One region of the Umboniibacter marinipuniceus genome, then DNA from elsewhere that is predicted to be linked to it. Evidence: predicted binding sites of a transcription regulator. Region 1 holds the regulator's gene; each other region holds the start of a gene.

Evidence for each region. Region 1 encodes LexA, which represses DNA repair genes until DNA is damaged. Its sites were predicted from a motif close to ACTGTNTNTANANACAGT; they were not measured.
Region 2: a site for LexA is predicted at 6,983-7,000, ahead of imuA (translesion DNA synthesis-associated protein ImuA). Genes of this name have one in related genera too.
Region 3: a site for LexA is predicted at 8,868-8,885, ahead of ruvC (crossover junction endodeoxyribonuclease RuvC). Genes of this name have one in related genera too.

What each region holds. Positions count from the first base shown of each region.
Region 1 covers NZ_REFJ01000002.1:198,022-208,781, reverse strand. Annotated here, with positions in the region: gene DFR27_RS04675 (glyceraldehyde-3-phosphate dehydrogenase) at 1-96, opposite strand, end outside; gene mfd (transcription-repair coupling factor) at 264-3,689, shown strand; gene DFR27_RS04665 (CsiV family protein) at 3,692-4,948, shown strand; gene DFR27_RS04660 (cold-shock protein) at 5,051-5,260, opposite strand; gene DFR27_RS04655 (hypoxanthine-guanine phosphoribosyltransferase) at 5,400-5,945, opposite strand; gene DFR27_RS04650 (TetR/AcrR family transcriptional regulator) at 5,950-6,582, opposite strand; gene lexA (transcriptional repressor LexA) at 6,734-7,369, shown strand; gene DFR27_RS04640 (hypothetical protein) at 7,460-7,714, opposite strand; gene DFR27_RS04635 (hypothetical protein) at 7,790-8,188, opposite strand; gene topA (type I DNA topoisomerase) at 8,189-10,760, opposite strand, start outside.
Region 2 covers NZ_REFJ01000002.1:390,753-401,512, forward strand. Annotated here, with positions in the region: gene gspE (type II secretion system ATPase GspE) at 1-1,326, opposite strand, end outside; gene gspD (type II secretion system secretin GspD) at 1,329-3,245, opposite strand; gene gspC (type II secretion system protein GspC) at 3,274-4,125, opposite strand; gene DFR27_RS05675 (TetR/AcrR family transcriptional regulator) at 4,598-5,191, shown strand; gene DFR27_RS05680 (GNAT family N-acetyltransferase) at 5,319-5,768, opposite strand; gene DFR27_RS05685 (16S rRNA (uracil(1498)-N(3))-methyltransferase) at 5,888-6,601, shown strand; gene imuA (translesion DNA synthesis-associated protein ImuA) at 7,016-7,765, shown strand; gene DFR27_RS05695 (Y-family DNA polymerase) at 7,769-9,187, shown strand; gene DFR27_RS05700 (error-prone DNA polymerase) at 9,194-10,760, shown strand, end outside.
Region 3 covers NZ_REFJ01000004.1:28,422-39,181, reverse strand. Annotated here, with positions in the region: gene DFR27_RS08440 (SulP family inorganic anion transporter) at 595-2,088, shown strand; gene DFR27_RS08435 (universal stress protein) at 2,088-2,948, shown strand; gene DFR27_RS08430 (glutaredoxin family protein) at 3,102-3,488, opposite strand; gene DFR27_RS08425 (lytic transglycosylase domain-containing protein) at 3,570-4,058, opposite strand; gene DFR27_RS08420 (proline--tRNA ligase) at 4,153-5,877, opposite strand; gene aspS (aspartate--tRNA ligase) at 6,267-8,036, shown strand; gene DFR27_RS08410 (YebC/PmpR family DNA-binding transcriptional regulator) at 8,049-8,780, shown strand; gene ruvC (crossover junction endodeoxyribonuclease RuvC) at 8,887-9,411, shown strand; gene ruvA (Holliday junction branch migration protein RuvA) at 9,421-10,038, shown strand; gene ruvB (Holliday junction branch migration DNA helicase RuvB) at 10,046-10,760, shown strand, end outside.

The sequences.
Region 1 (10,760 bases):
CATTTTACCAACGAGAGGGATCATGCCCTCGGCTAGCGCTTCGCGCGCTTTCCAATCTTGAAAGTAATCACTTGGTACAGGACGATTCTGCGTCATGGGGACACCTTTTTGGTTAATTAGTGTGTGGAGTAATCTGCCGCTAATTATGCGCTTGCACGCCAGTTTCATTCAACAATATAGCCATTTATTTGACTTATGCTTAGTTTGTAAAAGTGATAAACTCGCTATGGTCTGTTACTACCAAATTGTCAGGAAACTCTACTATGCCCCCTAGTTTGCCGTTCGCTAACTCTCCAGCGCGAATATCCAAATGGCCTGATTTACACGGTGTTGGCATCGCCCTTTCCTTGCATGAATGGCAGTGCACACAGCAGAAATTATTAGTCGTCATTTGCGCCAACGCGTCAATGGCTCTGCAACTGAGCGATGAACTGAGCTATTTAGCCAGAGACCAATACTCGGTCATTAACTTTCCAGAGTGGGAAACACTTCCTTACGATCAGTTTTCGCCACACCAGGACATTATTTCTGACCGCTTGAAGGCAATGAATGAGCTCCCGCGCTTGCAACGGGGCGTACTGATCATTCCCGCTGCCACGCTGAGCAATCGCCTTCCGCCCTGCGACTACGTTGAGCTTCGTGCTCTCAAACTGGAAAAGGGGCAGCTGCTCGATGTAGCACAACTCCGCACCAAACTAGGACGAAGTGGCTATCAGAACGTTGAGATTGTGAGAGATCACGGCCAGTATGCCGTACGCGGCAGCCTTATAGATATTTTTCCAATGGGTACAAGCGAACCGGTTCGTATTGACTTGTTCGACGACGAAATAGAAACACTCAAGTTTTTTGATGTCGACAGTCAGCGCACTACTCGCGCGGTGGAGTTCATAGAATTACTCCCGGCACAAGAAGTGCCTACAGATCGTAATCATCGGCTTGCCTTCGAGGAAGCCTGGCATGAGCAGTTCGACGTGGATTTTAACGCCGTGCCTATGTATCAAGACATTATCAATGGCTTAACAACACCGGGCATTGAATATTTTCTAAGCCTATTCTTCGATGAAACCACTTCTATTCTGGACTACTGCCCTACCGATAGTCACCTCTGCTTAGTTGGCGACATTAGCAGCGCCTTGGATCGTCATTGGCGGGATATAAGCAGTCGTTACGAGCAGTTCCGCGGCGATACACAGCGTCCTATTCTCGCGCCCCATTTGGCCTTTCATCCCGTGGACCAGAGCATGGCCAGAATTAAGGCCTTTGCACGATATCAATTGGCCATCGATGAACGGAACCCTATTCGCGATCTAGGCGTATCCATTGACGGACGCCGTGAGCAACCGCTTGAGATCCTCAAACAACACTTGAGCAAGCAGCGCAAGCCTGTGGTAATAAGTGTTGATTCCTTAGGTCGCCGAGAACTGCTGGACGAGCAACTTCGTAAAGCTGCCATAGCGGTTGAGTTAGTGGAACACTGGGACGACATTGCCGATCAGAGCACCGCAAGCTGCTACCTCCTCGCTTCACCCTTTTATGAGGGCACAATCACCCCGGCCGGAGTTCAAGTTTTTACGGATGCCGAGCTCTATGGCCTTCAGGTTCGCCAAACTCGGCGTCGTAACGAAGCGGTAAGCGATGACAGCCTAATTATCCGCGACCTTAGTCAGCTTGAAGTTGGCGATCCAGTAGTACATATCGAGCACGGAATTGGCCGCTATCGCGGCCTAGAGAACCTGACCATCGATGGCGAAGTTATTGAATTGGTTGCGCTGGAATATGCCGGCGATGCCACGCTCTACTTTTCGGTCGCCAGCCTCCATGTACTCAGCCGATATTCTGGCTCAGACCCTGATTCAGCACCCCTGCATCGCCTGGGGAGTGAAACGTGGAATAATGCCAAGCAAAAAGCCGCTGAAAAGGCGCGTGATGCGGCGGCTGAATTGCTGGATATCTACGCCCGCCGAGAAGCAAAGAAAGGCTTTGCGTTTCCAGATCCTGGCCCTGCACTGGGACAGTTTGCCGCGTCGTTCCCGTTCGAGGAAACACCTGACCAAGAAAAAACGATCAACGCCGTAGTGGCCGACATGATGGCCCCCCGTGCCATGGACCGATTAGTCTGCGGTGACGTAGGCTTCGGAAAGACAGAAGTCGCTATGCGAGCCGCCTTCGTCGCCGTTCACGCTGGCAAACAGGTGTCGATTTTAGTTCCAACAACCCTGCTCGCCCAACAACATTACGATAACTTCATTGATCGTTTCAAAGATTGGCCAGTTCGTATTGAGGTTATCTCTCGCTTTAAGAGTGACAAGGCTATTAAGGAAATCAGCGAGTCCCTCGCCGAAGGTAAGATCGATATCTTGATTGGCACCCATAAACTGTTGCAATCATCGCTAAAGTTTGACGATTTGGGCCTGTTGATTATTGACGAAGAACATCGCTTCGGCGTCCGTCAAAAGGAGCGCATTAAGTCGCTGCGCGCGGAGGTCGATATCTTAACAATGACCGCCACGCCCATTCCCCGAACCTTGAATCTTGCCATGAACGGTATGCGCGATTTATCGATTATCGCCACGCCCCCAGCCAAGCGCTTGAAGATCAATACCTTCGTCCGAGAAAATGATGACAATCTGATCAAGGAAGCTATCTTAAGGGAGATTCTTCGCGGTGGTCAGGTTTACTTCCTGCACAATGAAGTCACCACCATCGAGCGCACCGCCGAAGAAATCAAAGCATTGGTTCCTGAGGCGCGAATAGGTATTGGCCATGGTCAAATGCGTGAACGCGAGCTAGAACGCGTAATGTCCGATTTCTATCACCGTCGTACTAACGTCTTCGTGTGTACTACGATCATTGAAACGGGCATCGATATCCCCAATGCCAACACAATCATTATTCACCGAGCCGATAAGTTTGGTATCGCTCAACTCCATCAGCTGCGAGGGCGAGTTGGCCGTTCACATCACCAGGCCTATGCCTACTTGCTAACACCGCCCTATAAAGGCCTGAAGAAAGACGCTAAAAAGCGCCTTGATGCCATTGCGAATACCGGTGAACTCGGGGCAGGATTTACGCTAGCGACCCACGACTTAGAGATTCGCGGCGCGGGTGAACTACTAGGCGATCAACAGAGCGGCCAGATACACTCGGTTGGCTTCAGCCTTTATATTGATATGCTGGAACAAGCCGTCGCCGACATCAAAGCTGGACGAAGCCCCTCTGGCTTTGAAGGGCTCCAAACTACTGGCGAGGTCGACCTGCAGATACCAGCACTCATCCCCGATGATTATGTAGGCGATGTCAACGAGCGTTTAGTACTGTATAAACGAATCAGTAACACCAAGACCCCCGCCGAGCTCCGTGCCTTGCAGATTGAGCTCATTGACCGTTTTGGACTTTTACCACAACCCACTAAGCGCCTCTTCGACGTCAACGAAGTACGTCAGCGCTGTCAAACTATTGGGATTAAGAAGCTCGTATGCTCCGCAACGGGTGGTAAAATTGTCTTTGCCGACGCTACTACGATACAACCACTGCAAATTGTTCAGTTAGTCCAACAGCAGTCACGAATTTTCAGTCTACAAGGTGCCAACGAGCTCCGCTTCGGGTTACCATTGGAGGATCGAGAACAACGTTTGGTGTGGGTAAACGATCTCATCGACCATCTAAGTAAAACAACACAGGCCTCATAAATATGCGAGTAAAACTTCGTTGCCTAGCGCTCTTAAGCACTGCAATCCTGAGTCTACCTAGTCATGGATCAGAGAACTGGTATCGGGTGGAATTGCTCGTCTTCACCCAAGGAAATCAGGCAGACATAAACAGTGAACGCTGGCCAGAAACACCGCCGTTAAGTTACCCCCTTAACGCAATACATCTTCAACCCGCAGCCGCCGTCACTCAACAATTACTGGCTGATGAGCTAGAGAGCGCATACGCAATCAAGCCCAACAACGAGCTAGCAGTCAATAGCTCACCGTTGGCAACGACACCAACAGGCACGGGGACTGAGATCGACCTAGCGGTCAATGACAGTTCTGACACGAACCCGCTCGCGCCAGACCAGTTGATACTGTCCGATGTGAGCTCAGCTGAACCGTCACCGAGCGACCTGTTAGCCGTAGCGCCACCGCTTCGTGACTGGGTAAATCAACTACACGAACTATGGCAACAGAATAACATCTTAAGCACTGAAGCTAACTTGAACACCGCGGCAACCAATTCAGCAAGCGATGATCGCCAAAGCATGAATGAACTATGGGAACCGGAAGCCTCCCTACCGCAGTGGCAAATTGACCTCAACGAAATTACTCAACTGGTTCAACACTTCGCCGAGTATGTCCCCCTTGACGAAGATCTCTACGAGCTTTCTGATTCACGACTGACAGCCAATCGTTATAGAGTGCTCCATCACTCTGCGTGGCACCAGTATATTCCCCCGGCCTCAAACGGTGAGCCAATAGTAGTTCTGGGTGGAAGACAACTCGGCGAGCACTTCGAGCTAGAGGGTACCATTCAACTCGATCGTCAGCAGCGCTATGTTCATGCCGGCATAGATCTCTGGATGAGCACCTTTAAATTGGCACTTAGCGACGATGAACTCACTGAGCACTTGCCATCAATCCCGCCCCGAACTATCCGCGTCAATGAGGTTGAACTGCCTACTACGGATACGGCAGAGACTGACCCATTTAGCTTTAACACTAACTCGCCTATCACGTCAGGACTAATGATACCCTCCCTTGACGACAATCCAGCTGGGTCAGAAACTTGGGTGTCCACTCGGCATTTTAGTTTAAACACAACCCAACGAATGCGATCAGGCGTTCAATATTACGTTGATCACCCGGCATTTGGTGTAGTGGTGAAATTAACCCGATACGAAGAACGGGAGGCCTTGATGGATAGTTTGCTTCCCGCGCTGGCCGATGATGTCGCCGAGAGCGAATAGCCCCATCAATCAAATCCCACTGCTATAAAAAAACCGTACTCATGATAGTGAGTACGGTTTTTTTCGTTCTTCAAGCAAACACCGAAACGGGTAGTTAATTGTCTAAACAGGTACAACCTGCTCAGCTTGCAAGCCCTTATCTCCCGTTACCATGTCATACTCAACCTGTTGACCTTCGTCTAGGGTTTTATAGCCTTCGCCTTGAATAGAACGGTAGTGAACGAATACGTCCTCCCCGTCAGCACGCTGAATAAAGCCAAAACCACGAGCATTATTGAACCACTTTACAGTGCCGATTTCACGAGCATCCATTTTAACAGCCTCATCTTATTATTTTTATTTCGAGTTATTATTAGCCACCGAAGTGCGCTATGTATAATAGTTTATTGCGAGGGCAAACTTGTCAAGTCCTATTCAACCGCTGACGGGAATATGCAACGAGGTACAATAGCTAGGCTTTAGGCAGCGCAAAAATCCCGGGGGCATTTCGCCATAGACCTTTGTAGTCCATACCAAAACCGAACACAAAGCGATCATCGACTTCAAGCGCGTGATAATCGCAGGGTACCGATGCCTTACGGGGGTGATTCTTAAGGAGTAGTACTGCAGAGGTCACACTGGTAGCCCCCCGCTCCATACAGTAGGAATTGATCTCGCCGAGGGTTAGCCCCACATCGTGGATATCGTCGATAATTAGCACATCACGACCTATCAGCGAAATCTGAGGCTGCACCAACCAGCGCACCTTTTCACCGGTCATCTTTCCCTGGTAACGGGTAGCATGAATATAATCAAGCTCAAGCGGAAAGCTCAGTTGCGGCAACAAATGGCCCGCTACAATTGCGCCACCCGTCATCACTACAAGCACCACCGGTTGTTTATCGGCAAAGTCGTGATTCAAGCTCGCTGCAAGCACTTCAATTGAGGCGCAAACCGTCTGATGATCGTAGAGACACTCAGCCTGATCCATGAATCCAGGTGTATTGATGGCCGTCATTGCTTTAGCACTCCTCTGATTGAGGATTTAAAATAGCTAAAGCAGTTGGGATAAACAAGTCGAGAAGCTCATGGGTAGAGATTCGTTCGTGATACTGAGCATCGGCAATGGCATCCAATGTATCGAACTCAGCGAGGGAAAACATGGCTGCACCCATTAAGAACTGAAGCCGCCAGTAGAACTTTAACTTCGCTCCATCTTGCAGCTTTTTGCCTGCCAAGTGCTGAATCATTCGACGATAATCATCATTGTAGTGATCCTGAATGAATCGTCGTAAGTGCCCCTGCTGTTGTGCATAGGCATGCCGTAACAACATCATGAAGCGTCGGGCCCTGGCAACGTTCAAATCCCTGCCCAACATGGCAATAATGGCCGCCTCGATGGCTTGTCGTTGTGTTACCGCTTGACTATCAACTGCCAGTGCCGATATTTGCTCATTGTAGCCGCTGTAAAAATCTTCCAAATAGCGATTAAACACCGCCTGAATCAGATTCTTCTTGGAGCCAAAGTGGTAATTGACCGAAGCGATATTTACTTCAGCTGCGGAGGTAATGGCTCTAAGCGATGTTTCATTGAAACCCTGCTCGGCAAAAAGCCGTTCCGCCTGGTCCAAAATACGAAGTGATGTGGTACTCATAATACTCCCTGAATAATAATTCAAACATACGTTTGAATTATTAGTACGTCAAGTTCATCAGCCCGTAAAACAACAAGTTTTTGTTAAGGTTGCAGCGTCAGCAAAACCTGTATATAGTTACATTACTGTATAAACAAACAGGCATAAAACCATGGTTAAACTTACCAAGCGCCAACAGGATGTACTTGATGTGCTAGCCAAGCATATCGCTGATACTGGCTTACCCCCTACTCGCGCGGAGATTGCGGCTGAGCTGGGCTTTAAATCTGCCAACGCGGCCGAAGAGCACCTCAAAGCGCTAGCGCGTAAGGGCGCGATTGAAAAGATTGCTGGAACCTCCCGTGGTTTACGCATACTTGTTAATCCTGAGGCCGCCGAGCTCAGTGTTCCTGCCGCTAACGACAACCAACTCCCCATCGTTGGTAAAGTCGCAGCAGGCTCCCCAGTACTCGCCATAGAACACGTAGAATCTCACTGCCCGGTATCACCGGACTTTTTCCACCCACGAGCCAACTACATGTTAAACGTTCAGGGTGATTCAATGATCGATATCGGCATTCATGACGGTGACCTCCTCGCCGTCCATCAAACTAAAAATATCCGCAATGGCGATATTGTGGTTGCGCGAATCGATGATGAAGTGACGGTCAAGCGCTACGAAAAGCTGAGCGCCGCAAAGATACTCCTCCATGCCGAGAATGAAGAGTATTCGCCCATAGAGGTAGACTTGAGTTGTCAGGATTTTGATATTGAAGGAATTAGCGTAGGTGTAATCAGACGACACTAGGGAAGTCATTCTCAAGCAGTTTAAGCGCACTTACATTAAAAAGCCCGTCTTCTTAGAACGGGCTTTTTTCATTTACGGGGCATGAGAAGTTCAGTGCAGTAACTGTGAGTGCTGAAGTGGTAATTCCTCTTCATAATGACTCTGATGACGATCAGCTGCTTCGGAAAAGCCCGCCTCTAGCATGATTCGTACAAACTCCATTCGCTCTACACTCAAGTTCTTTTCGATCTCAGGGCCAATTTCAATCTTGATTAGACATTCGGCATTCTCTGAATCATCACCGTGACGCTTAAGGGCGATGGTACCCGAACTTAACTCAACCAACTCAAATACTTCGTCGTCCATACGACCCCCTAACTGTTATATTTATCGAGCCACTGCAGTAGTAGAAACCACTATAACATCATTAAGAAATCAATTTCACGCTTCAAATTGGAGATTTATCTGAAGTTCAAGCTGCTCGATGAATGTCGTGACAGAGCGCTCAATTTCCGAATCATCGAGGGGTTGATTTTCGCGGTCTGAACCAATGATCTGGCTAGCTGAGATGGTTGAACGGGCAACCTTCAGCAGTTTTTGCAGCCATGAATTATTTTCATACTGCAAAACAACCAAAGCGCCAAGTTCGAATGGCAGGGATGAAATCTTATCACGCCCGTCCAAGGCTGCACGAGGAAGCTGATAGAGGATGGCGAGCGCATTCAAAAAACGCGCCCAAAGCGCCTGATAGTCAAGTTCACCTAAGTTGCCTTGAGACATTCCTCGCTCAAGAATATGGCGCAGAGTAAGTAACTCACGCTGCGCCTGGGCATAGTCCATCTACTTCGCCTTTTTCTTCTTGTCACTCACTACCCAGCGTGACGCCTCGTCATCGTACTCAGCGCGCCAGCCACTCGGTTTGCCGTTAACCTCGCTTTGGACGTAGTGGGATTTCGTTTTACGAGAAAAGCGAATGGTAACCGGCACGCCGTCGCTATCTACCACCGGTGCCGACCAAAAATGATTATATTTCGGATCGATCTCGTCACGATGCGGGAGAATTTCTTTCAGTAACGGCGCACGAGTTTCACGATTCTTTGGAAAGCCGCTGGCCGCGAGGAACATGCCGGACGCTCCATCACGCAAAACGTAAAAGTCCTCAACCTTGTCGCACTTAAGCTCAGGCATTGGAACGGGATCCATTTTCGGTGGTGCCACTTCGCCATTCTTAAGCAGCTTGCGCGTGTTTTTACAGCTCTCGCTAGAGCAGCCAAAATACTTACCAAAGCGGCCGGTTTTAAGCTGCATTTCGGCGCCACACTTGTCGCATTCAATGGTGGGGCCATCGTAGCCCTTGATACGGAAAGATCCCGTTTCAATCTCATAGCCGTCACAATCTGGATTGTTGCCACAAACATGCAGTTTCCGGCCCTCATCAATGAGATAGCTATCCATTGTGGCGTTATCGATACTACAACGCCGCTTACTGCGAATAAGGGCCGACTCGGCCTCTTCAGAACCATCAGAAGACACCACATCATCACCCGAGACCAGGTTAATGGTAGTTTTGCAGCGTTCCTTAGGTGGCAGGTTATAGCCTGAACAGCCCAAGAACACGCCGGTACTGCCGGTTCGAATTTGCATGGTACGACTACAGGTTGGACACTCGATGCTAGTGGCCACTGGCTCATTAGCGCGCATTCCGCCCTCTTCGCTCTCCGCTTGAGTCAACTCACCCTGGAACTGTTCGTAGAACTCATCAAGGACTTGCTTCCAATCAAGCTTTCCAAGCGCGACATCATCAAGTCGTGATTCCATATCGGCAGTGAAGTTATAGTTCATTAATTCAGCGAATGATTCAGACAGGCGCTCGGTAACGATATCGCCCATTTTTTCCGCGTAGAAGCGCCTATTTTCAACCCGAGCATAACCGCGGTCCTGAATGGTAGAAATGATAGCAGCATACGTTGATGGACGACCGATGCCGCGTTTCTCAAGTTCACGAACCAAGCTCGCCTCGGAGTAGCGTGCCGGCGGGTTGGTGAAATTTTGCTTCGCATCCACTTCAGCTAACGCCAGGGCATCACCGCTTTGCATATCGGGCAGAACTATATCGTCATCCTTTTTGCTCATCGCGGGTAATACCTTGGTATAACCATCAAATTCAACGATTCGCCCTTTCAGAGAGAGTTCATATCCTGAAACATTAACTTTAATTCGAGTACTCTTATAGCGAGCTGGGGTCATTTGGCAGGCAACAAATTGACGCCAAATGAGTGCATAAAGTCGACGTGCGTCCGGTTCCATGGTTTCCAGGTGCTCTTCAAGCACGTCAATGCTAGAGGGTCGAATCGCTTCGTGAGCTTCCTGAGCGCCTTCCTTTGAGCCATAACTATTCGGCGTTTTCGGCAAGTAGGCTTCACCAAAGTTATCGCTAATCAGCGCGCGACAACTCTCTACGGCATCTTTGCTCAGGTTGGTCGAATCGGTTCGCATGTAAGTGATATAACCGGCTTCGTAAAGTCGTTGAGCCAGTGTCATCGTCTTCTTTACGGAGAAACTTAGTCGCGTTGAAGCTGCCTGCTGAAGCGTGGAAGTGATAAACGGTGCAGAAGGTTTCGAACTCGTTGGCCTATCTTCGCGAGCACTGACGGTATAGTCACTCGCCTCAAGGGCTGCTTTTACTTCCGCCGCCTCGGCGCCGCTGGTTGGCTTATACTCCTTGCCGTCTTTTTTGTTGAGGGCAAATTTAAACGTGTCGCCCTGAAACTTTAGGAAGGCAGAAAGATCCCAAAATTCCTCCGGCACAAAGATTCGAATCTCGCGCTCTCGTTCAACCAAAAGCTTGACAGCAACCGACTGAACTCGCCCTGCCGAAAGGCCTCGAGCAACTTTTTTCCAAAGTAGCGGGGAGACCATAAACCCCACAACACGATCCAGAAAACGTCGTGCTTGCTGTGCGTTGACTCGGTCAATATCAAGTCTACCGGGCTCTTCAAAAGCCTCTTGGATTGCGGTCTTAGTAATTTCGTTAAACACCACCCGCTGGTAGCGCTCAGGGTCACCACCAATGGTCTCCCTCAAGTGCCAAGCAATGGCCTCCCCTTCTCTATCCAAATCCGTCGCGAGATAGATGGTGTCAGCATTGCGAGCGAGCTTTTGTAATTCTTCAACCACCTTTTCTTTACGTGGCAAGATTTCATACTGGGCGTCCCAGCCATGATTCGGGTCAATTCCCATTCGGCGAATAAGCTGATCATGCGCCTTCTTTTTTTGGTACGCCGCTTTTTCCGCAGGTTTCATTTTTCGGGTCTTAGCAGCTTGCTTCGCCCGTTCAGCCGGCGTGGTGGTTGAAGTATTGCCGCTAGTCGGCAAGTCACGGATGTGACCAACGGACGACTTTACGACAAAC
Region 2 (10,760 bases), 190 kb from region 1:
TTCGTAGATAGCTTGACGACCACGATAGCCGGTATGGCTACAGCGCTGACAACCCTGCCCCTTGCGTAGCATTAGCTCAGTATCTGGGTTGACACCAAGCCATTGTTTGTCCGTTTCGGTAGCCGGGTATTCGGTCACGCAATCCACACAGTTCAAACGCACTAACCGCTGAGCCATCACGGCAATGAGACTTGAGGAAAGTAGAAATGGCTCAACGCCCATGTCAGCGAGTCGGCTTATAGCACCTACTGCTGAGTTGGTGTGGAGCGTAGAGAGCACGAGGTGTCCGGTCAAACTTGCTTGAACGGCAATTTCGGCGGTCTCGACGTCGCGAATTTCGCCCACCATCACAACGTCTGGATCCTGACGTAGAATGGCGCGTAGACCGGCCGCGAAGGTCATACCAACCTTGGTATTTACCTGAGTTTGACCAATACCGTGGAGCATGTACTCAACTGGGTCTTCGATGGTCATAATGTTACGCCCTGGCGTATTAATATGGCTGAGCCCTGCGTATAGCGAAGTTGTCTTACCAGATCCGGTAGGACCCGTTACCAAAATAATTCCGTGTGGCTGAGCAAGTAATTGCTTAAACCTTGCTTCGTCATCCACGGGCATTTTTAGTTGTTCAAGATCAAGTTGACTGCTTTGTTTATCTAAAATTCGCAATACCACCCGCTCACCGTAAGCTGAGGGTAGCGTTGACACACGTAAATCAATAGCGTGACCAGCGATTTTGACGGAAATCCGACCGTCCTGAGGAACCCGTTTTTCGGCGATGTCGAGCTTCGCCATTACCTTCAAACGAGAGACTAACAATGGCGCGAGTACACGTTTTGGTGAGAGGACTTCGGTTAACACGCCATCGATTCGAAAGCGGATAACTAATCGTTGTTCGAAGGTTTCTACGTGAATATCTGAAGCTTTTGCGTTAATCGCTTGAGCAAGGACTGCGTTAATTAGGCGAATAACTGGGGCGTCGTCATCCGACGACATTAGCTCTTCAGCATCTGGCATTGCGTCCACCAACGCACTCAAGTCTTCATCTTCGCCCATAACGTCAGCGACTTCTTCCGCACTGTTCTCTCCCGCCTGATAGATCTTTGTCAACCGAGCCTGAAACTCGGCTTGATCCAACCGTTCAGCAGAAAACTTCCCCGCTGTTAAGTGGCTAGTTTCCCTCAGCACAATTTCACTTACCTGATCGTGGAAGATTAGTACCGGTAACGTTCCACTCCAGTCCAATACACACTGATAGTACTCAGCGAAATGGTAGGGGAAAAGCCTTGGTCTTGGTGCTTCAGCGATGAGTTCTTCCTGGGACATGGCTACTGTCCCTCTTGCTCATATTCGGGCAGAACCGGTTGCGCCATGTCATCTAGGAACGTTGGATCTGCATTAGGCATCTCCTGCTGACGCTCGCGGATATACTCATACTTGCCTTCCGTAGTCTGCTGCAGCTGACTACTATCATCAATAACCGTGGCACGAATAAAAACAAGCAGATTTGTCTTCACTAATCGATTACCGTTAGAGCGAAAGAGGCGTCCAAGCAGAGGTATATCACCTAAAAATGGCACCTTTTGCTCGTACTGCTGAAGGTCATCTTGAATCAGACCTCCTAGGACGACGACGCCACCGTTATCGGCAATAACTTGGGTGGTAATATCACGTTTATTGGTAATTAGATCGGACGCATCTACCCCCGTATTACCCGACAAACTTGATACCTCTTGCGCGATATCTAAGACAATGCGGTTATCACCATTAACGCGAGGCGTTACAGTTAATTTGATACCTACGTCTTCACGTTCAATAGTTTGAAATGGAGAGTCTGGGTTACTACTACTGCCCTGTGAGGTATAAGAACCGGTTACAAAGGGGACATTCTGACCTACGTTGATAACCGCTTCACGGTTATCCATGGTTAGTACACTTGGTGTTGAGAGAATATTAGCGCCGTTCTCCTCTTGCAACGCGTTAATTAACACATTGAAGTTGAACGCCCCATTAACGCCTGCAAAACCCAGAGTCTGCCCCTCGACGGCCGATAGTGCTGCGCCTAGTGCAGGAATATCGGGAGTCCCGCCATTACCTATTGCAGCGGCGGTTACGTTACCAATTGAGGCATCGCTACCTGGTGTAGCGGAACTACCATAGCCACCGTTATTGGTATCAGCGAAGAGCCACTGAACCCCTAACTCTTTCCCAGCAGTATCTTGGAGCTCAACGATAATAGCTTCAACCAAGACCTGTGAACGCTCTACATCGAGGCGCTCAATAATATCCTCAAGGGTTGCTAATTCCGTTGGCTCTCCTGTTAAAATTAGCGCGTTAGTCTGCTCGTCGGCTTCAATTTTCATCTGTCGACCGCTGGACTCTCCAGTGTCTCCAACCACACCTCGAATAGCCGCTGCGACGTCCGAGGCCAACGCATATTCTAAGTAAATAACTCGGCTGTTACTCTCAGCCATCACCGCGGTATCAAGTTGAGCCACGAGTTCACGAACGCGTTGCCGGGCCATTGGATCGCCTGTTACGAGTAGACGATTCGCCCGCGCATCGGCGGTTACATTCGCTATTTTTACCCCAGCGTTACTTTCATCACCCAATAGCGCTGATTGCACTAGGTCCGCCATGGTTTGGGCATTAGCATGGGTTAAGCTAATCACTTCTGAGCTATCTAAAACGCTTCGGTCAAAGGCTTCAATTAAATCGCGAATTCGCGCCGCATTCGCCGCTGAATCCGTTATCACAATGGAATTACTGGGGTCATAAGCTGCGAGGTGAGCTTCAGGAGGAACCATAGGGCGTAAAACGGGTAATAATTGCGTGGCTGAAACGTTATTAACCTTGATGACCTGCGTAACTAAACGTGCCGATTGGGCGTCGGCACTAGAGCTATTTGATAGCTGAATACTCGACATGCGGGTCTCAGCTTTCGGCAAGATTCGCACTACTCCATTGTTTTCAACTGCTACGAAGTTATGGACCTCAAGAACTGACAGAAACAGCTCATAGAGCGCATCCGAGTCCAGCGGTTGCTCGGAGACTACCATTACTCGACCATTCACCAATGGATCAACAATAATGGTCTTACCCGTGACATCAGCAACAAAACTGATGACCTCTTTAAGATCGGTGTCTCTGAAGTTAACCGTTAATTCTTGCTCTTGAGCAACAATCAAGCTGGGAGCTAACAATAATCCCGCTACGCAACCTTGAAATTGGCGTTTAAAACGCATGTATCCTCTCCTAATGGAGCTCTAGTTATTATTGTGCAAGCAAAGAGCTCAGTAATTCTTGGGTAAAAGCTACCTGACGCTGGTTTCCATTACGCGAGATGGTCAGATCTAATCGGTCGGCCGATTCCAGCGCTGTTTCAATAGCCGCCATGGAGGCCATCTCACTCAGTGGTTCCCCATTTATAGCAATAACCATGTCACCAGTTTGAAGTTCAAACAATTCGAACAAACCGGTATTACGTCCCGGCGCGAGCATGAGACCTGCTAGTGACCGCCCATCGAAGCTAGGTGTTATTTGTACGAACTCATCGAGCTTAGCCATGGCTTCTGCCTCATTAAGGCCGGCATTATTAATAGGTTCTGACAATTGACTGAGGCTTGGCTCACTTAGCTTCACGTCAATACCGCTGAACTCTTCATCATCTAGGCTTATCTTTTCGCGCACGCCGTTGTTACTTACAACAACTGTTTTGTCATAGATTTCATCAATTACCACCGTTCCCGCTACCGGTAGTGTGTCATTAATTTTATAGGCTCGTTGAGTACCATTAACATTTAAGATTGCGCCGCTGAGTTCAGGGTTTGAACTCGCGATCACAGCACTCAAAGTAACCTGCAAACTCGACTCACGTAGCGCGTCTAGGTTGGTACGCATTTCGGTTTGAGAATCGTTGTTATCGTCAATTTGTACGTTGCTATTGGCCTCGTCGTCAAAAATATCTATCTTCGACGCGCTACTCCGCTGGGAGGATGAACTTGGCGTATTAACAATAACGACTGACTGTGTATTAAATTCGTCCGCAGGTGTTGCTAACAACCAAAACACATTGGCTAGCCGCCAACATAGCCATATCAGCGCTAGCAGGGTTAACAGCAACATGATGTACCGTTTATTTATTATATTCGCAGTGTTCACCGGATCCCTTTGTCAGCAAAGCTTCATCATGCTGTAACTTACACATCAATTGTTACAACTTTGCGAGCTAATAATTGCCGAGTAAGCTTAAGTACTACTTAGTTTGGGCAAGGTTCATTAATGTTAGTATTAGTGCTTTAGGCGCGAACACCATTGCCATTGACCAAGCCCTGTTATCTTATCCCTTATAGTCTTAGCAATGAAAGTTAGATCATTGCCTTTGCAACTTATTCTAATTTATAGGGCTACCCCCTTACATGCAAGTAATTCAGAGGTTTTGAGGCATTTGAAACGCAGACTTACAAAGCTGTTCACCTATAAGTACAAGTACTTGCAGTCACCTATGAGACCCGATAAACTAGCAACAAAAATGAAAAGCGTTCAATGTTGAGCGTTTCGTTTTTACAATAAATATAATAATACAATGAGAGCCCCTATGACCGAGAACCAAGGTATCGATACGCCTAAGCGTCCGCGAGGACCTAACCTGCGCAAGCGTGAGCGAACCCGTAACAAGCTTATCGACGCAGCCGTCACACTATTACTCAGCAAACCTGCCGATGAAATCACAATTCAAGAGATTACTGTTACGGCCGAAGTGGCACTTGGTACCTTCTATAATTACTTCATTAGCAAAACCGCCATGATGAATGCCGTTGCCGATAAATTAATTGGCGATGCGGTATCTCGAGTGATTGTTGATATTGATGAAGTAAACGTAAGCGAGCCAAGCGCACGTTTGCGCATTGGCTTTGATTTGTTACGTGATCATATTACGAATGACCCAAACCTAGGCTTTTTAATGCTCGAAGCCGGTCTACCGCTACACAATTTTATTGCGGGGGTTGAAGTCCTGATAGACCGAACTATCGGCGAGCTTCACTTGGACGCCGCGCAGTCTAACTTAGTGAGTGGCGCAGCAGCCAACCTTTTAATTAAGCATTATACAGGCCATTTAAAAGGCTCTTCAGCGGAAATGCTGATCAGCGTGGTATCAACACTTAGCCGCCGCGTAGCCGTAGCATCCTAAGTTCACAACGCGCTGCTCTAATACCATAGTGCACTATCCTAACACCATAGTGCACTAGCGCTTTGCTTCAGGCATTAGCGCACTATTTATCAGTGCACTATTTATCAGATCGCCCCGCAATTTGAAATCACTGAGCTTCAAGTGTCATCTCAATGTGTGGAATACCATCTTCAAGATACTCATCCGAACTCTGAGCGAAACCAAGTTTTCCATACATACCAGCAAGGTGTGACTGAGCGCCTATTTTGATGGGCTGGTTACCAAAGAGCGTTCGAGCTTGAAGAATAGATCTATCCATTAATTCATAACTAAAGCCGTTGCCTCTGGCAGCGGGCGCTACCACGACACGACCTATTGATATAGCACCAGGGTAGCTAATGCCAGCATCAATTAAGCGTGTGTAAGCAACAACCTCATCGTCATCAACGGCGTAAAAGTGCCAGACATCCGGATCAATGCCATCTATGTCAGGAAATGCACAGTCCTGCTCTACAACGAAGACGTCCTGACGTAGTTTCAGAATCTGATACATATGCTTTGCGCTAAGTCCTGCAAACGATTGGCAATGCCACTCCACTGACCGCTCCTATTCTTTCTGAAGATTTCAACTAGCCACACTGCCTAGTGAAAAATTTAATTGCTGAGTATTTAGTTGAAAAACTATCCCGTAGGGTTTGCTAACGCTAGAATAGCGCTATGAATCTACTTTTACTATTCCCAAGCGATCTTAGCGGCAACAATATTGCTCGTATTTCAGATCATCGCCTGCAACATATTTTATCCGTTCACCGCGCGAACGTGGGTGATTCTATACGAGTAGGAATGGTCAATGGCCTCATAGGTAGTGGCTCCATTGAAAAGTTAGATGAGCAGTCGGCGGAAATTCACTTTAAGCTGGATACACCTCCCCCGCCTAAAAAGCCCCTGCGTATCATTTTGGCACTGCCGCGCCCGAAGATGCTCAAGCGAATTTTACAAACCATTACCACTATGGGAGTTGAAGAGCTCTACCTCATCAATAGCTACCGCGTTGAGAAGAGCTTTTGGCAGACACCAATCCTTTCTGAGTTGGGCCTACTTGAACAACTTACGCTAGGCTTAGAGCAAGCACGAGACACCCAACTACCCAAAATTGAACTGAGAAAGCGATTCAAGCCATTCGTTGAAGATGAGTTACCCTCACTCATTGAACACAGCTACCCGTTAGTAGCCCATCCGGGCGTAGCAACACCTATCCCCCACGCTCTAAACAAGCCCTGTACACTCGCTGTAGGACCTGAAGGAGGCTTTATCCCGTATGAAATAGCCAAACTCGAAGAAATCGGTTTTCACTGCGGTCATATGGGAGCAAATATTCTTCGTGTTGAAACCGCTATCCCGGCACTCATTGCCTCACTCTATAGCTGGTAGAATTGGCCGACAATTATTCCACGCTTGGTAATGCCCAGGCCGTGAATTCAGCTGATGCTAGCAACCTAAATAGCCAGCCTCGGGCGAGCTTCACTGTTCTTACTTCACTGTTCTAACCTCATCGTTCCGGCGTCGGTGATCTGCACCACGCCTCTTAGTCTCGCTCCTCATCTCATCTCATCTCATCTCATCTCATCTCATCTCATCTCATCTCATCTCATCTCATCTCATCTCATCTCATCTCATCTCATCTCATCTCATCTCAACACAGCGGCCAAACTCAAATTCAGCACGTGAAAACTTCCAGCCTAGGTTCAGCTCCTCACGCAATGCGTGCATAAAAAATTTGCAATCTTAAATTTATACTGTATAAATAAACATACTGTATATAAAAACAGTTAACGGAGAGTAAGCATGAAAGCAGAACTTAAGGACATTATCGACTCTAGGCATGACATCTGGTGCGTAAAGAACCAAAGCGCTCCGTTAACACTCAAGGCTGTCGATACTCAATACCGACCACTCAATGATCAGCTAGAACAAGGCGGCTGGCCCATGTCCGTTGCTACAGAGCTATTATGCTCTCACCACGGCGGTGGTGAATTAAGCTTTCTACTCCCTGCGATTGCTAAACTTAGCCAGACTGAGAAATGGGTCGCATTCATTGCCCCTCCCTTTACCCCTTATGGCCCCGCACTTGAAGCTGCCGGTGTTGATAGCAGTCGAATCCTTATGATTCATCCACGTAATAGCAAAGAGTTACTATGGGCCACAGAACAAGCCTTGAAAGCCGGCACCTGTAGTGCGGTAATCTCTTGGTTTGGCAGTCATGACATCGCAACGAAGGACCTACGCCGCATCCAACATGCCGCTAAAAGTAGTGACTGTTTGCATATTCAGTACCGTGACAGCCGTTTTGCCGCTCAGCCATCACCGGCGAAACTACGCCTCAGCCTAACGCCTAATGATGGCCAGCTATCACTTCAAGTATTGAAGCAAACTGGAACATGGGCAGGACAGCAAATTGAGCTACCTATAGACGAAGAGATTCGAGATCAGCAATGCAATGTCATTCAACTTGAAGTACCAAAGAGTAATCGTAAAGAACACCTCGCTATGCCAGTTCACACTGACCCTGCTCAGCGTCAAATTGTATGGCAGTAAACAATGCTTTGGCTGTGTATTCATCTCCCCTTACTACCTGTAGAGATTTACGCGCATTGCGCCAAAGCACCACTGGCAGTATCTGAAAACCATCGCATCAAATACTGTAATGCCCTGGCATCAGCTCAGGGCATTAGTCCTGGTCAATCTTTAATTACTGCATGGGCGCTTCTCTCGGAATTAGAAATTGAAGATCGGGATCATCAGAAGGAATTATTGCGCCTGCAGCTACTAGCTGATTTCTGCCGTGAATTTACCCCACACATCAGTATTCCCTCAAGTGACCGGTTGTTACTCGATTTAACGGGCTGCCTAAACGTCCATGGTGGCTGGCCAAAACTGAAGGAAAAGATTAGTAACAGCCATCTACTCGCCACTCACCACATGCAGTTTGGCCTGGCCAATACTCCGGAAGCCGCTATATTGCTTAGCCACAATTTAAATTTTGAGAGCGAAGTAGTTATTAGCAATGACAGTATTGACCTCGCTAAGATCCAGCACCTTATCAATGAACAGCCTATTGCACAGCTTAACTGTGAGCCAAAGATCATTCAGCGATTGGCTAATTTGGGATTACGAACCCTAGGTGAGGTTAAGCAACTCCCTTCTCATGCGCTAGGCCACCGACAAAGCCATTTCTTTATGGATTACCTTAGCCGTCTATATGGCCTAAAAGGAGATGTCCGGCAACCACATGTTACCCCTCCTCAGTTTCACGAGGAGAGCTTCAGCCTACAGTCCGTTAGTAATCTAAGTGAAATACAGCCTGCATTTGAATTGCAGCTAGAAAAATTACAACGATTTTTACGCCAACATCAACAGCATTGTATCGAGCTGCGTTGGCAGCTACGTAATGAACAGCGCTACTTACATCGCCTTCACGTTGGTGTAGAAGCCTGTAGGAATAACGTAGCCTCTATGCTGAAACTAACCCAGTTACAAAGTGAAAAGCAGCCAATCAAACGGGCGATCAATCAAGTGGCGCTTGAATCTATCCATCGGCCGTTAAGCTTAGAGATTGGTGATGATCTATTCCCTGAGTCTTTAGCAAAGCCATTAGATCGAAAACTAGTGGAAAGCCTTGAAGCAAGACTAGGTAAGGACCGAATCAGCTACCTAAAAAGTCCGGCCAGTCATCGCCCAGATGATCTCGGACAACCTAAGCAGGAGGCGTTGAGCATAGCTAAGCGGCCAACATGGTTATTCAAATCTCCTAAACTTATTCTCCAACGCGGCAAACAGATGGTTTTTGAAGGCCAGGTATTAAGCTTACTTCAAGGACCTGAGCGCATTGACACTCAGTGGTGGAGCTCACGCTGCCAGCGAGACTATTACATCGCTAAAAGTGATCGAGGGTTACGTTACTGGGTCTATAAAGACCTTGCTAACCGCAGATGGTTTGTTCAAGGTATTTTCGCGTAGTCAGCCATGCAGTATGCCGAGTTATTTTGCCGTAGTAATTTTAGTTTCTTACACAGTGCATCACACCCTGAAGAACTGGTAGATCAAGCCGATGACCTGGGCTACGACGCCATCGCTATCACAGATGAATGCTCACTAGCCGGGGTGGTAAAGGCCCATGTTGCGGCCGCTAAGCGAGACATAGATTTAGTCATAGGCAGCTATTTCAAAATTGGCGACCATCACAACCCTATAGCCGAGCTTATCCTACTGGCCCCCAACCGTGATGCCTATGGACAAATTTCGGCACTGATCACCAAGGCAAGAAGAAGGTCTGAAAAGGGGCATTATCAGTTAACGTTAGAAGACCTCAATAACGGTCTGAAGTCTTGCTTAGCCATATGGTTTGTCAGCTCTGTTAAGCAGCAATGCTATCGGCTTGCACCGTTACTCATCAAAGCATTCCCTAAAGGCGTCTGGTTGGGCATCCAATATCACTTAGACGCGCAGTTCATTGCTCATTATAAGCAATGCCTGAGCCTTGCTACTGAATACCACCTCATGATGACCTGTGTTGGTAATATTCGTATGCACCACCGTGATAGACAACCGCTATTAGACGTCTTAACGGCTATTCGCCAGAACACCACTTTGACAGAGCTAGGCCTACATGCCAGCAAAAACCGAGAGTGCGCTTTACAGAACCTACAGCAAATTCATCGCCGCTTTCCAGAGGCACTGATTAAGGAATCCATCCACATTGCCCAGCAATGTCACTTTTCTTTGGATGAACTGCGTTATAACTACCCTGCTGAATTGGTTCCTAGTAATAAAACACCCAGCGAGTGGCTAAGCGAGTTGGTACACGATGGCTGCAAAAAGCGTTGGCCAGAAGGCGCTAACGACCAAGTAACAAAGCAAATCAAATATGAGCTTAACGTTATTAGGGAGCTCAAATATGAACATTATTTCCTCACAGTTCATGACATTGTTCAATTTGCTAGAAGCCAACATATCCTATGCCAAGGGCGTGGTTCGGCCGCTAATTCTGCCGTTTGCTACGCGCTCTTCATTACTGAGGTGGATCCTGCACAGTCGAATCTACTTTTTGAACGATTTATCTCAAAAGAACGAAATGAACCCCCTGATATCGACGTTGACTTCGAACATCACCGCCGCGAAGAGGTTATTCAGTATATCTATAAGAAGTACGGTCGCGACCGAGCCGCGTTAGCAGCAACCGTTATCACGTATCGGCCGCGTAGTGCTATCAGAGATGTTGGTAAAGCTATTGGCCTAGATGCGGTTGTAGTAAATAAGCTAGCAAAGAGTCTAGCGTGGTGGGATCGCTCTGGTGATCTAGAAACCAGACTAGGCGAAGCAAATTTATCGACCCGCTCTCCCATCACTAAGCACTACGCCTTTCTCATTAAGGAAATTTTGGGCATGCCGCGACATTTATCTCAGCATGTTGGCGGCTTTATTGTCACGGATGCGCCAGTCTATTCACTAGTACCCATTGAAAACGCTGCAATGGAGGGCCGAACTATTATTCAATGGGATAAAGATGATATTGAAGCGCTAGGTCTGCTAA
Region 3 (10,760 bases), on a different contig from region 1:
TGGTGAAATTTGCATTGATCCGGGCGGTGCTAAAACGGCCTGTAAGTCAATGTTTTCCAGCGATTCTGGGTGAAACGACAGTAGTGTCTGTATGATTCGCAACCACCACATGTGGTGTATCTCTGAGAATTCATTACTAGATATAGTGCTACTGCGGATGCTTAAGGTCAATCAAAATGCTGAAAATAAAGTGTATTTTTTTGCTTGATTTTTCCAACTGAGCTGCTAGCGCAATGTGATCAAAATCACACTCTTTAAGGTTTGCTGTTTGAGGGCGAAGTTAGTGCAAACTAACTTTATGTTTCGATGTGCTCTTGGACGTTTCTCTTGGTGAACAAGGTTAAGCTAACCCAAGGGAATTGGAACTGTCGAGAAGCATCATTAGCGCCTTCAGCGCTAAGTGCGAGCAAAGTGATTAGCAGCTAAAGAATTCAACCTAGTTGATATGCCTTGAATTTAGTGTCGAAGAGTTGAGCGACTACCCGCAACCTGTTAAGGTTCACGCCATTTTATCGGGCCTTATTCTCCTCCAGCAGAGCCATTCTGAGCTAAGCTTGGCGGAGTTGTCTTTTTCGCTTAAACATTTGGATTACCATGATTCTTTCTTCTACTCGCTCAGATTGGCTGGGCAATATTCGCGGTGATGTACTAGCTGGTATCGTCGTGGCGCTCGCGCTGATTCCCGAGGCAATTGCCTTTTCTATTATTGCTGGGGTTGACCCGAAGGTTGGTCTCTACGCCTCGTTCTCGATTGCGGTAGTGATCGCTATTGTTGGTGGGCGGCCAGGTATGATCTCGGCGGCAACGGGTGCTATGGCACTGCTTATGGTCACCCTAGTAAAGGAACATGGTCTGGAGTACTTGTTCGCGGCAACACTCCTGACGGGTTTATTGCAGATTATTGCCGGCTATTTAAAGCTGGGGCAACTGATGAGCTTCGTTTCTCGCTCGGTAGTGACCGGCTTCGTCAATGCGTTGGCTATCCTTATCTTTATGGCACAGCTTCCCGAACTCACCAACGTGACTTGGCATGTTTACGCTATGACAGCAGTAGGCTTGGGTATCATCTATTTGTTCCCGTATGTCCCGGTGGTAGGTAAAATTATTCCTTCGCCGCTGGTCTGTATTCTGGCGTGTACCGCATTTGCAATGGTGGTTGGCTTGGATATTCGTACCGTGGGTGACATGGGTGATCTGCCGGATACGCTGCCCATCTTTCTGTTTCCAGATGTGCCGCTGAACCTCGAAACACTGCAAATTATCTTTCCCTATGCGGCAGCTATGGCCGTTGTTGGTTTGCTAGAGTCGTTGATGACTGCAACAATTATCGACGACTTTACTGATACCGAAAGTGATAAAAATCGTGAGTGTAAAGGTCAGGGTATTGCCAATATCGCTACCGGTTTCTTAGGTGGTATGGCTGGTTGCGCTATGATTGGGCAGTCGGTGATTAACGTGAAATCGGGTGGTAGAGGTCGATTGTCTACTTTTGTTGCCGGTGCGGTACTATTGACGATGGTGGTCTTTTTGAGTGACTGGGTCTCGCAAATCCCAATGGCCGCGCTGGTAGCGGTAATGATTATGGTCTCTATAGGCACCTTTAGTTGGCAGTCAATTGTGGATCTTAAGTCACACCCCATGTCGACCAATATCGTCATGATTGCTACGGTCACGGTAGTGGTGATGACTCACAACCTAGCCATTGGGGTATTCGTTGGTGTGCTGCTAGCTTCGCTCTTCTTCGCCAATAAGATCTCACATTTCATGTACTGCAAAACGCAAACCTCAGATGACGAGTTGGAAGTTCGCTATGAATTCCATGGTCAGGTTTTCTTTAATTCGGCCACGCGTTTTGTGGAATATTTTAACTTCAAAGACGTTCGCGAACGGGTAATCATTGACCTGACCCGTGCTCACTTCTGGGATATTTCTGCAGTGGGCGCGCTAGATAAAGCGGTATTGAAATTCCGTCGCGAAGGTGCTGAAGTAGAAGTAATTGGCTTGAATGAAGCGAGTAGAACGATTATTGATCGTTTCGGCGTGCATGATAAGCCGGAGGAAATTGACAAGATCATGGGAGGGCATTGATGGTGAGCACCCAACAAAAGGTATTAGCGTGCGTAGACGGTTCGCAGAGCGCGGCGTCTGTGGTGGACTATGCAACCTGGATTGCAGCAGCAGTTGATGTGCCATTGCAGTTGTTGCATACCATTGATCAAGCGAAAACTCCTGCGCTCTCCGATTTATCGGGGAGTATAGGTCTTGGCTCTCAACAGGAGCTCCTCGATGAGCTGACGCAGGTTGAAGCGCAGCGTTCTAAACTGCTCATGCGCCAGGGGAAGATGATTCTTGATGCGGCGAAAGCGCGGGTCGAAGCTACTTCCTCTGTTCAGGTTTCATGTCGCCAGCGGCACGGGTCTTTAGCGGAAAACCTTATTGATCTTGAAGATGAGACGCGGGTGCTGGTACTGGGTATTCGCGGTGAGTCTCATGCCGATGGACAGGCTGGAGTAGGTCATAAGATTGAGTCGGTACTGCGTAGCCTACGCCGGCCGATGCTCGTGGTGAATCAAGCTTTTCAGCCACCTAAGAGCATTCTGCTTGCCTACGACGGCAGCGAGGCGGCAGAAAAGGCGTTGCAGATGGTGGTTTCAAGTCCGCTGCTCAAATCTCTACATTGTCACGTGGTATTTGCTGGGGCAAAGGCGGCAAGTATTGCGCCACTTGAGAAGGCTAGGTCGGTGTTGGCTGGAGCATCGGTAGCCACCACACTACACCATATCTCAGATGATATTGCTGGTTGCATTGCGACACTTCAGCATGAGTACGATGTTGATCTGACGGTCATGGGAGCTTTTAGTCATGGACGGTTACGAGACTTTTTATGGGGCAGTGTCACCGGGAAGGTGTTAGAAAATACCGCCAAGCCATTGCTTCTTTTGCGCTAGTGGAGAATTTTTCGTAGCGGCTCAGCGTTAGGCTTAGCCGAGATACTGGCTTCTAAGCTTTGATCATTATATATAAAAACGGCGTTGCTGAGTGGCAACGCCGTTTTTTTTGTTTGCTTGTACTGCACCGACAGCTCTAAAGCGGAAGGTGATTTAGTGTGCTGCCGCAGGTGGCGTGATACCAATTAAGCTGTCTACATAAGCAATGATGTCATCTGACTCATAAAGCCAGGTGTGACTGCCGTCGTCCGACTTGATGCGGAGGCACGGCGCCTTAAGCTTACCGCCGTCTTCGGCTAACTGTTTGCGATAGACGATATCTTTTTTCGCGTTACGCAGTTCAATTTCTAAGCCGCGGCGGCGAAAGTGGCGCTTAACTTTGACGCAAAACGGACAGCTGGGAAATTCGTAGAGAGCTAAAGGCGCAGTGATTGCTGCATAGTTAGCTACTTCTTCAGCGCTAAGTGCTGGCTTTTTAGGGCGAGTTAAGAAATCGATGAGAAGAATAATACGCCCGAGAATGAATCTTACAACAGCCATGAACAACCTTTTTGGACAAATTAACAAGTATGAAAGTGGCGCATCTTAACCACTAAGCTAACGGATGTCGAGTGTTAGCGATCAAGGGGATTGTGGGTCTTCTAGGCGAGTGTATTTCCAGCGCAAACTCCAAACATTCATTACTTTTTCGCTGTAGGTGAACCGGCCGCTGGAACCGTTGTAGGCGGCCAACGCGAGATGCCAGGAGTTATCGTGTTTATCGAGGTAGTGACGAAGAATAGCGCAGCCGTAGCGAACGTTCGTGTCAATCTGCATTAGGTTGTCATTCGCCGTGCCGATTTCGTCTATCCAAAATGGCATAATCTGCATGATTCCCAGTGCACCAACACGACTGATCGCGAAGCGGTCAAAGTGTGACTCAATTTCCATGATAGCGAGCACGAGATCAGGAGGAACGTTATTGGCGTGGGCCGCCACAAGCACGTTTTTTAGGATTTCCTCGGCATCGGCTTCGTTGTACTGCTCCACTAACGGAAGCGCAGTGACTAGCCAAAGATCAATTTCTAGCGGGCTTAGGTGAGGAAGTTCACTAATGATCGCGCTATTCATTTGGTCGCGTTCACTTGGGGAGAGCGCGGGCTCCGACGCACTGGCTGAAGTAGCCAGTGCCCCGGCCCAAACTGATAGAGCTAAAACGAGCGGTTTAGCCGTTAACACGGGCAAGTAGTTCGGAAAGTAAGTTATCGGCACTTAGCGCTTCGTTTTCCGCGGCATGGCGATGACGATATTCGATTTCGCCTGCGTCGAGGCCGCGATCGCCGATGACTACTCGATGCGTAATACCTACTAATTCGATGTCCGCGAGGATTCCGCCTAAACGGGCCTTTTCTGCGTCCATCAACAGCACCTCAATCCCGGCTGCAGTAAGCTGTTGGTAAAGCTCGTCGCAGGCGGCAGCGACCTTCTCACTCTTGTGGTAGTTGATAGGGGCGATTGCTACCTGGAACGGCGCAAGCGATGCCGGCCACTTAATGCCGTTGTCGTCGTAGTTTTGTTCAATGGCAGAGGCAACCACGCGGGTGATACCAATGCCGTAGCAGCCCATAGTGACCACTTGGTCTTTGCCGTTCTCGTTGAGTACCGAGCAATTGAGCGCCTTAGAATACTTGTCGCCGAGTTGGAAGATATGACCAACTTCAATGCCGCGCTTAATGACGATATTACCAAGACCACAAGGGCTTGGATCACCCGCTTCAACGTTGCGGAGGTCGACTACCTCGGTAGCAGTGACGTCTCGATCCCAGTTAACGCTGGCTAAATGGTGGTCATTTTCATTGGCACCACAGTAGAAGTTGCTCATTAGGTCCGCAGAGCGGTCACATAGGACGGTTAGCGTTAGTGCTACTGGGCCAACTGAACCGGGGTTAGCACCCGTTGCGGAGAGCACTTCCTCCTCGGTGGCAAAGGTGAGTGGCGAATGAACAGCGGGGTGCTTCTCGGCCTTCAATTCATTAAGGGTGTGATCACCACGAAGTACCAGTGCAACGAAGCCGTACTGGCCCGCTTCATCGTGAGTGCCCTGAACAATCAGTGTTTTAGCAATTTCGGCTGGTTGGCAGATTAGCTGAGTGGCAACATCATCAACTGAACGGGCGCCCGGTGTAGCAATTTGCTTCATCGCTGCAGCGGCGGCTGATCGTTCACCAACGGCTAGGGCTTCCGCAAGTTCAACGTTTGCTGCAAAGTCAGAGCTGTCCGAAAAAGCGATATCATCTTCGCCCGATCCTGCTAACACATGGAACTCGTGGGAGGCACTGCCGCCGATCGAGCCGGTGTCAGCAAGCACGGCACGGAAGTTCAGGCCAAGGCGGGTGAAAATGTTGCTGTAGGCTTGGTACATGGTGTCGTAGGTTTGCTGCAAGCTCTCTTGCGTGGCGTGGAAGGAATAGGCGTCCTTCATGATGAACTCTCTAGAGCGCATCACGCCAAAGCGAGGACGAATTTCGTCACGGAACTTGGTTTGAATCTGGAACAGGCTGAGAGGAAGCTGCTTGTAAGAGCTAATCTCGTTGCGAACAAAATCGGTAATCACCTCTTCGTGAGTTGGGCCTAAACAGAATTCACGACCGTGACGATCTTTCAGGCGCGCAAGCTCTGGGCCGTACTGCTCCCAGCGGCCTGACTCTTCCCAGAGTTCGGCGGGTTGGACCACTGGCATAAGCATTTCCATTGCCCCAGCTTTAGTCATTTCGTCACGTACCACATGCTCAACTTTTCGCAGTACACGAATCCCCGTGGGCGTCCAGTTGTAGAGCCCGCTTGCCAGGCGACGAATGAGACCTGCTCGAAGCATGAGTTGGTGGCTGATTACCTCGGCATCGGCCGGCGTTTCTTTTAGCGTTGATAGGAGGAACTGACTGGCGCGCATGAATAAATCTCTCGCTGGTTCGCAGTGGGTTTTGATTCGTAAATCCGATTAGCCGCTATTGTAGGTAAAAAGCGGAAAAAATGCATGGATTAATGTTATCGGAACTGCTTCTCTATGATATAGTTCTCGACCCGTGTGGTAGTCGTGAAATTTCACTGTGCTGTCGCTAACCCCCTGCGGTTTATAATCGGTTTGCTCTGGCCCAAAAAGTGCTTGAGTCAAAAGTCGCCGTTCGCCATGAACTGGCGCCTGTTTTCGTCCTGTTTGAGCTCAACCAGCCCCTAGCGGAAATAGAACGTATGACGGTTATACTTAGCCTGTCACCCTTTTAGTTATCAGGCGATTCCTGCATTGGTAGGATTCGCCATCCATGAGTTGGGAATGTCGTAATGCGAACAATATACTGCGGTGAGCTCCGCAAAGAACATGTAGGCCAAGAAGTTACTCTGTGCGGCTGGGTAGATAGCCGTCGAGATCATGGCGGTGTTATTTTTATCGACCTTCGCGATCGTGATGGTATCGCTCAGGTCGTTATTGACCCGGACGCGGGCGAGCATTTCGCTACAGCCGACAAGGTTCGTGCCGAATACGTCTTGAAAGTGACTGGTAAAGTCCGCGCTCGTGACACGGGGCTGATTAATAGCAATATGGCTACTGGTGAAATCGAAGTGTACGGCTATCAAGTCGAGATTCTTAATGCCTCGGCGCCTGTCCCATTTCAGCTAGATGGCTACACCAATGTTGGTGAAGATGTTCGTCTGAAATATCGTTACTTAGATTTACGTCGCCCTGAGATTGCACGCAACCTCCAGCTTCGCTCTAAGGTAACCACGGATATTCGCAACTACCTCGATGACGAAGGCTTCCTTGACATCGAAACGCCAATTCTAACTCGCGCTACCCCAGAAGGTGCTCGTGACTATTTGGTGCCGTCTAGAACCCACGAAGGTAAGTTCTTCGCTTTGCCACAGTCGCCACAATTGTTTAAGCAGTTGTTGATGGTGTCGGGAATGGACCGTTATTACCAAATCGCCAAGTGTTTCCGCGATGAAGATTTGCGTGCCGATCGTCAGCCTGAATTCACTCAAATTGATATTGAAACCTCGTTCTTGGACGAAGAACAGATCATGTCGATCACCGAGGGAATGATTAAAGGTTTGTTTAAGAAGCACCTCAATGTTGAGTTGGGTGAGTTCCCGCGGATGCCATTTGCTGAAGCAATGGATAAGTACGGTTCAGACAAGCCCGATCTTCGTATTCCACTACAATTAGTGGAAATTAAAGACATTATGGCGAACGTTGACTTCAAGGTCTTTTCCGGGCCTGCGAATGACCCTAAAGGTCGCGTAACGGCGCTGAAATTGCCGAATGGTAATAGTCTTCTTACGCGTAAGCAGATTGATGATTACACCAAGTTTGTCTCAATCTACGGAGCACGCGGTCTTGCCTATATCAAGGTGAATGATGTGAATGATTTGGAGACTGGCCTGCAGTCACCAATCGTAAAGTTCTTAGATCTTGAAACACGCCAGGCTATCCTTGAGCGCGTTGACGCTCAGACCGGTGATTTAATCTTCTTTGGGTCGGATACGTCGAAGGTCGTGTCGGAAGCATTGGGGGCACTTCGTTGTAAGTTGGGCGAAGACCTCAATTTATATACTTGTCAGTGGGCGCCAATGTGGGTTGTTGATTTCCCAATGTTTGAGGAAACTGAACACGGTCTTACCGCTTTACACCATCCATTCACTGCGCCGGCATGCACGCCTGAAGAGCTTATGGCGAACCCCGAAACTGCCCTGTCTCGCGCTTACGATATGGTTCTTAATGGGTGTGAGTTGGGTGGCGGTTCTATTCGTATTCATGATCAGACTATGCAAGCAGCGGTATTTAAGTTGTTGGGTATTTCCGATGACGAACAGCGCGAGAAGTTTGGCTTCTTACTTGACGCACTGCAGTATGGTGCGCCTCCACACGGTGGCCTCGCCTTCGGTCTAGATCGTATCATTATGCTGATGACAGACTCGTCATCGATCCGTGATGTGATTGCATTCCCGAAAACTCAGACAGCTGCGTGTGTGATGACCGATGCGCCTGGAGCGGTTGATAACGACCAGCTCAAAGAGTTAAGTATTCGTCTTCGTCTAGCTGGGTCTGAATAACGGGAGTGAAATTTGGCCGGTCATAGTAAGTGGGCGAATATTCGCCACCGCAAGGCAGCGCAAGATGCCAAGCGGGGAAAGGTATTTACTAAACTGATTCGTGAGTTAGTGGTTGCGGCTCGCTCCGGTGGGCCCATCCCTGATGATAATCCTCGTCTTCGTGCCGCAGTGGATAAAGCGCTCGGTGCGAATATGAAACGCGATACCATCGATAAAGCCATTGCGCGCGGAGCGGGTAACGCCGAGGGCGATAATTACGATGAAATACGCTACGAGGGCTACGCCCCTGGTGGGGTAGCGGTGCTGGTTGAGACGATGACCGATAATCGCAATCGAACTGTGGCTGAGGTCAGGCATTGTTTTTCCAAGCGAGGAGGTAGTTTAGGAACCGACGGTTCGGTGGCTTATCTCTTTTCGCGTCAAGGCAAGATCTGGGTAGCTAGCACTGACGAAGATTCCGTCATGGAGTTGGCCATAGAGCATGGTGCAGAAGACGTTCAACTCGTTGATGACGCAATTGAAGTTAGCTGTGATTGGACGGATATTCATGCGGTGCGTGAGGGGCTAGTATCGGCGGGCTTAACGGTTGATTCAGCTGACGTTGAAATGGTCCCCGCTACGCAGGTGGCGCTTGACCCTGAAGCCGCGGAGAAGGTGCTGGCACTCATTGACGCGCTTGAAGATCTTGATGATGTGCAGAATGTCTATAGTAATGCGGATTTTAGTCAGCTCGCGGATAGCTAGTAAGCAGTACCCATATAACTCACTGAAAAGGTCGGCCTAGAGGTCGACCTTTTTTTTGTCTGTGGTACACTTCAAATAACAATAAAAGCTGGATAAATAAACAGGTATGTCAATTATCTTGGGTATAGACCCTGGGTCGCGTAAAACAGGCTTTGGTATTGTCAGGTTGGATGGCCGAAAGCCTGTATACGTTAGTAGTGGAGTGGTTAAGCTACCTACTGACGCACCACTTGCCGAGCGCCTAAATATCCTGTTTGAATCCCTTGTAACCGTGATGTCAGAGTACCAGCCTAACGAAGTGGCCGTCGAAGATATTTTTATGAGCAAGAACGCTATGTCGGCGCTCAAGTTGGGGCATGCACGCGGCGCCATTATGGTGGCGGCAGGGCAGCAAAGCTTGCCGGTCTTCGAGTACGAGGCGCGCAAAGTTAAGCAAGTTGTGGCGGGTAGCGGTAACGCCGACAAGCTTAGTGTTCAGCATATGGTTGCAAGGCAACTCAACTTGCCGGGGCGGCCTCAGGAAGATGCGGCTGATGCGCTGGCGGTTGCGCTCTGTCATATCCATTTTAATACGGGTGTTGTGGCATCCACTGGTGCGGGACGATTTAGTCGTGGCCGGCTTCGAAATTAGGGGTAATAGATGATTGCATTAATTCGCGGAGAACTCGTCTTAAAGTCAGCGCCTAGCTTGGTGGTGGAAGCGGGCGGTTTAGGTTATGAGGTTGAAGTACCCATGACCACCTTCTATGAACTACCAGAGCTAGGAAGTCAGGTGCAGCTATTTTGCCACTTTGTCGTGCGCGAAGATGCGCAGTTGCTGTTTGGCTTTCATGACGTTAAATCGCGCGATTTTTTCCGGACGCTGATCAAGGTCAACGGAGTGGGACCAAAGATGGCCATTGCTATGATGTCGACCTTGAGCACCGATGAACTCATTCAAAGTGTTAACGAAAATCAAATTGCCCGACTTGTGAAAATTCCGGGTGTGGGTAAGAAGACCGCTGAAAGGCTGATTATTGAACTGCGCGATAAACTGGCTGCCTTTGCTTCCACTGATGGCGGGGCGAAGAAACTTGGCTCGAGTGCGGCGCAGAGTGTGTCCGGTGACACCATGATTGAAGAGGCCGAAGGCGCGCTGATCGCTTTGGGCTACAAGAAGTCGGATGCTGAAAAGATGGTATCGGCGGCATGGAAGCTGAGTGAGTTTAGCCGTAGTCAGGATCTGATTCGCGCGGCATTGAAAACACTGAGTAAGTGAGGTTGTTATGATTGAAGTGGATCGATTCGTAGCGCCAGAGGCTACGCCCAGTGAAAAACTCAATGAACAGGGGATTCGCCCAAGCCGACTCCATGATTATATTGGTCAGCACGCCGTGCGGGATCAAATGTCGATATTTATGCAGGCGGCAAGCGCTCGCGGGGAGTGTCTGGATCATACGCTTATCTTCGGGCCTCCCGGCTTAGGTAAGACAACTCTGGCAATGATCATTGCCGCTGAGATGAATGGAACGTTGCATTCAACGTCCGGGCCGGTGCTTGAGAAGCCTGGAGACCTCGCTGCCATCATGACGAACCTCGAGGCCGGTGACGTATTGTTCATTGATGAAATTCACCGTCTCGGACCTGTCGTGGAAGAGATTCTCTACCCTGCGATGGAAGATTTTCAGTTGGATATCATGATTGGCGAAGGGCCGGCCGCACGCTCCATCAAGCTAGACCTGCCTAAATTTACCCTAGTGGGGGCAACCACTCGAGCAGGCTTGCTGACCTCGCCGCTACGCGATCGTTTTGGCATTGTGCAGCGATTGGAGTTTTATTCAGAGGATGAACTTCAGGAAATCGTAAGTCGAGCAGCGGGCATCTTTGAACTGCCCATCGACGATTCGGGCGCCAATGAGATCGCTAAGCGCTCTCGCGGTACGCCACGTATCGCTAATCGGCTGTTGCGGCGTGTTCGTGATTTCGCCGAAGTGAGACACC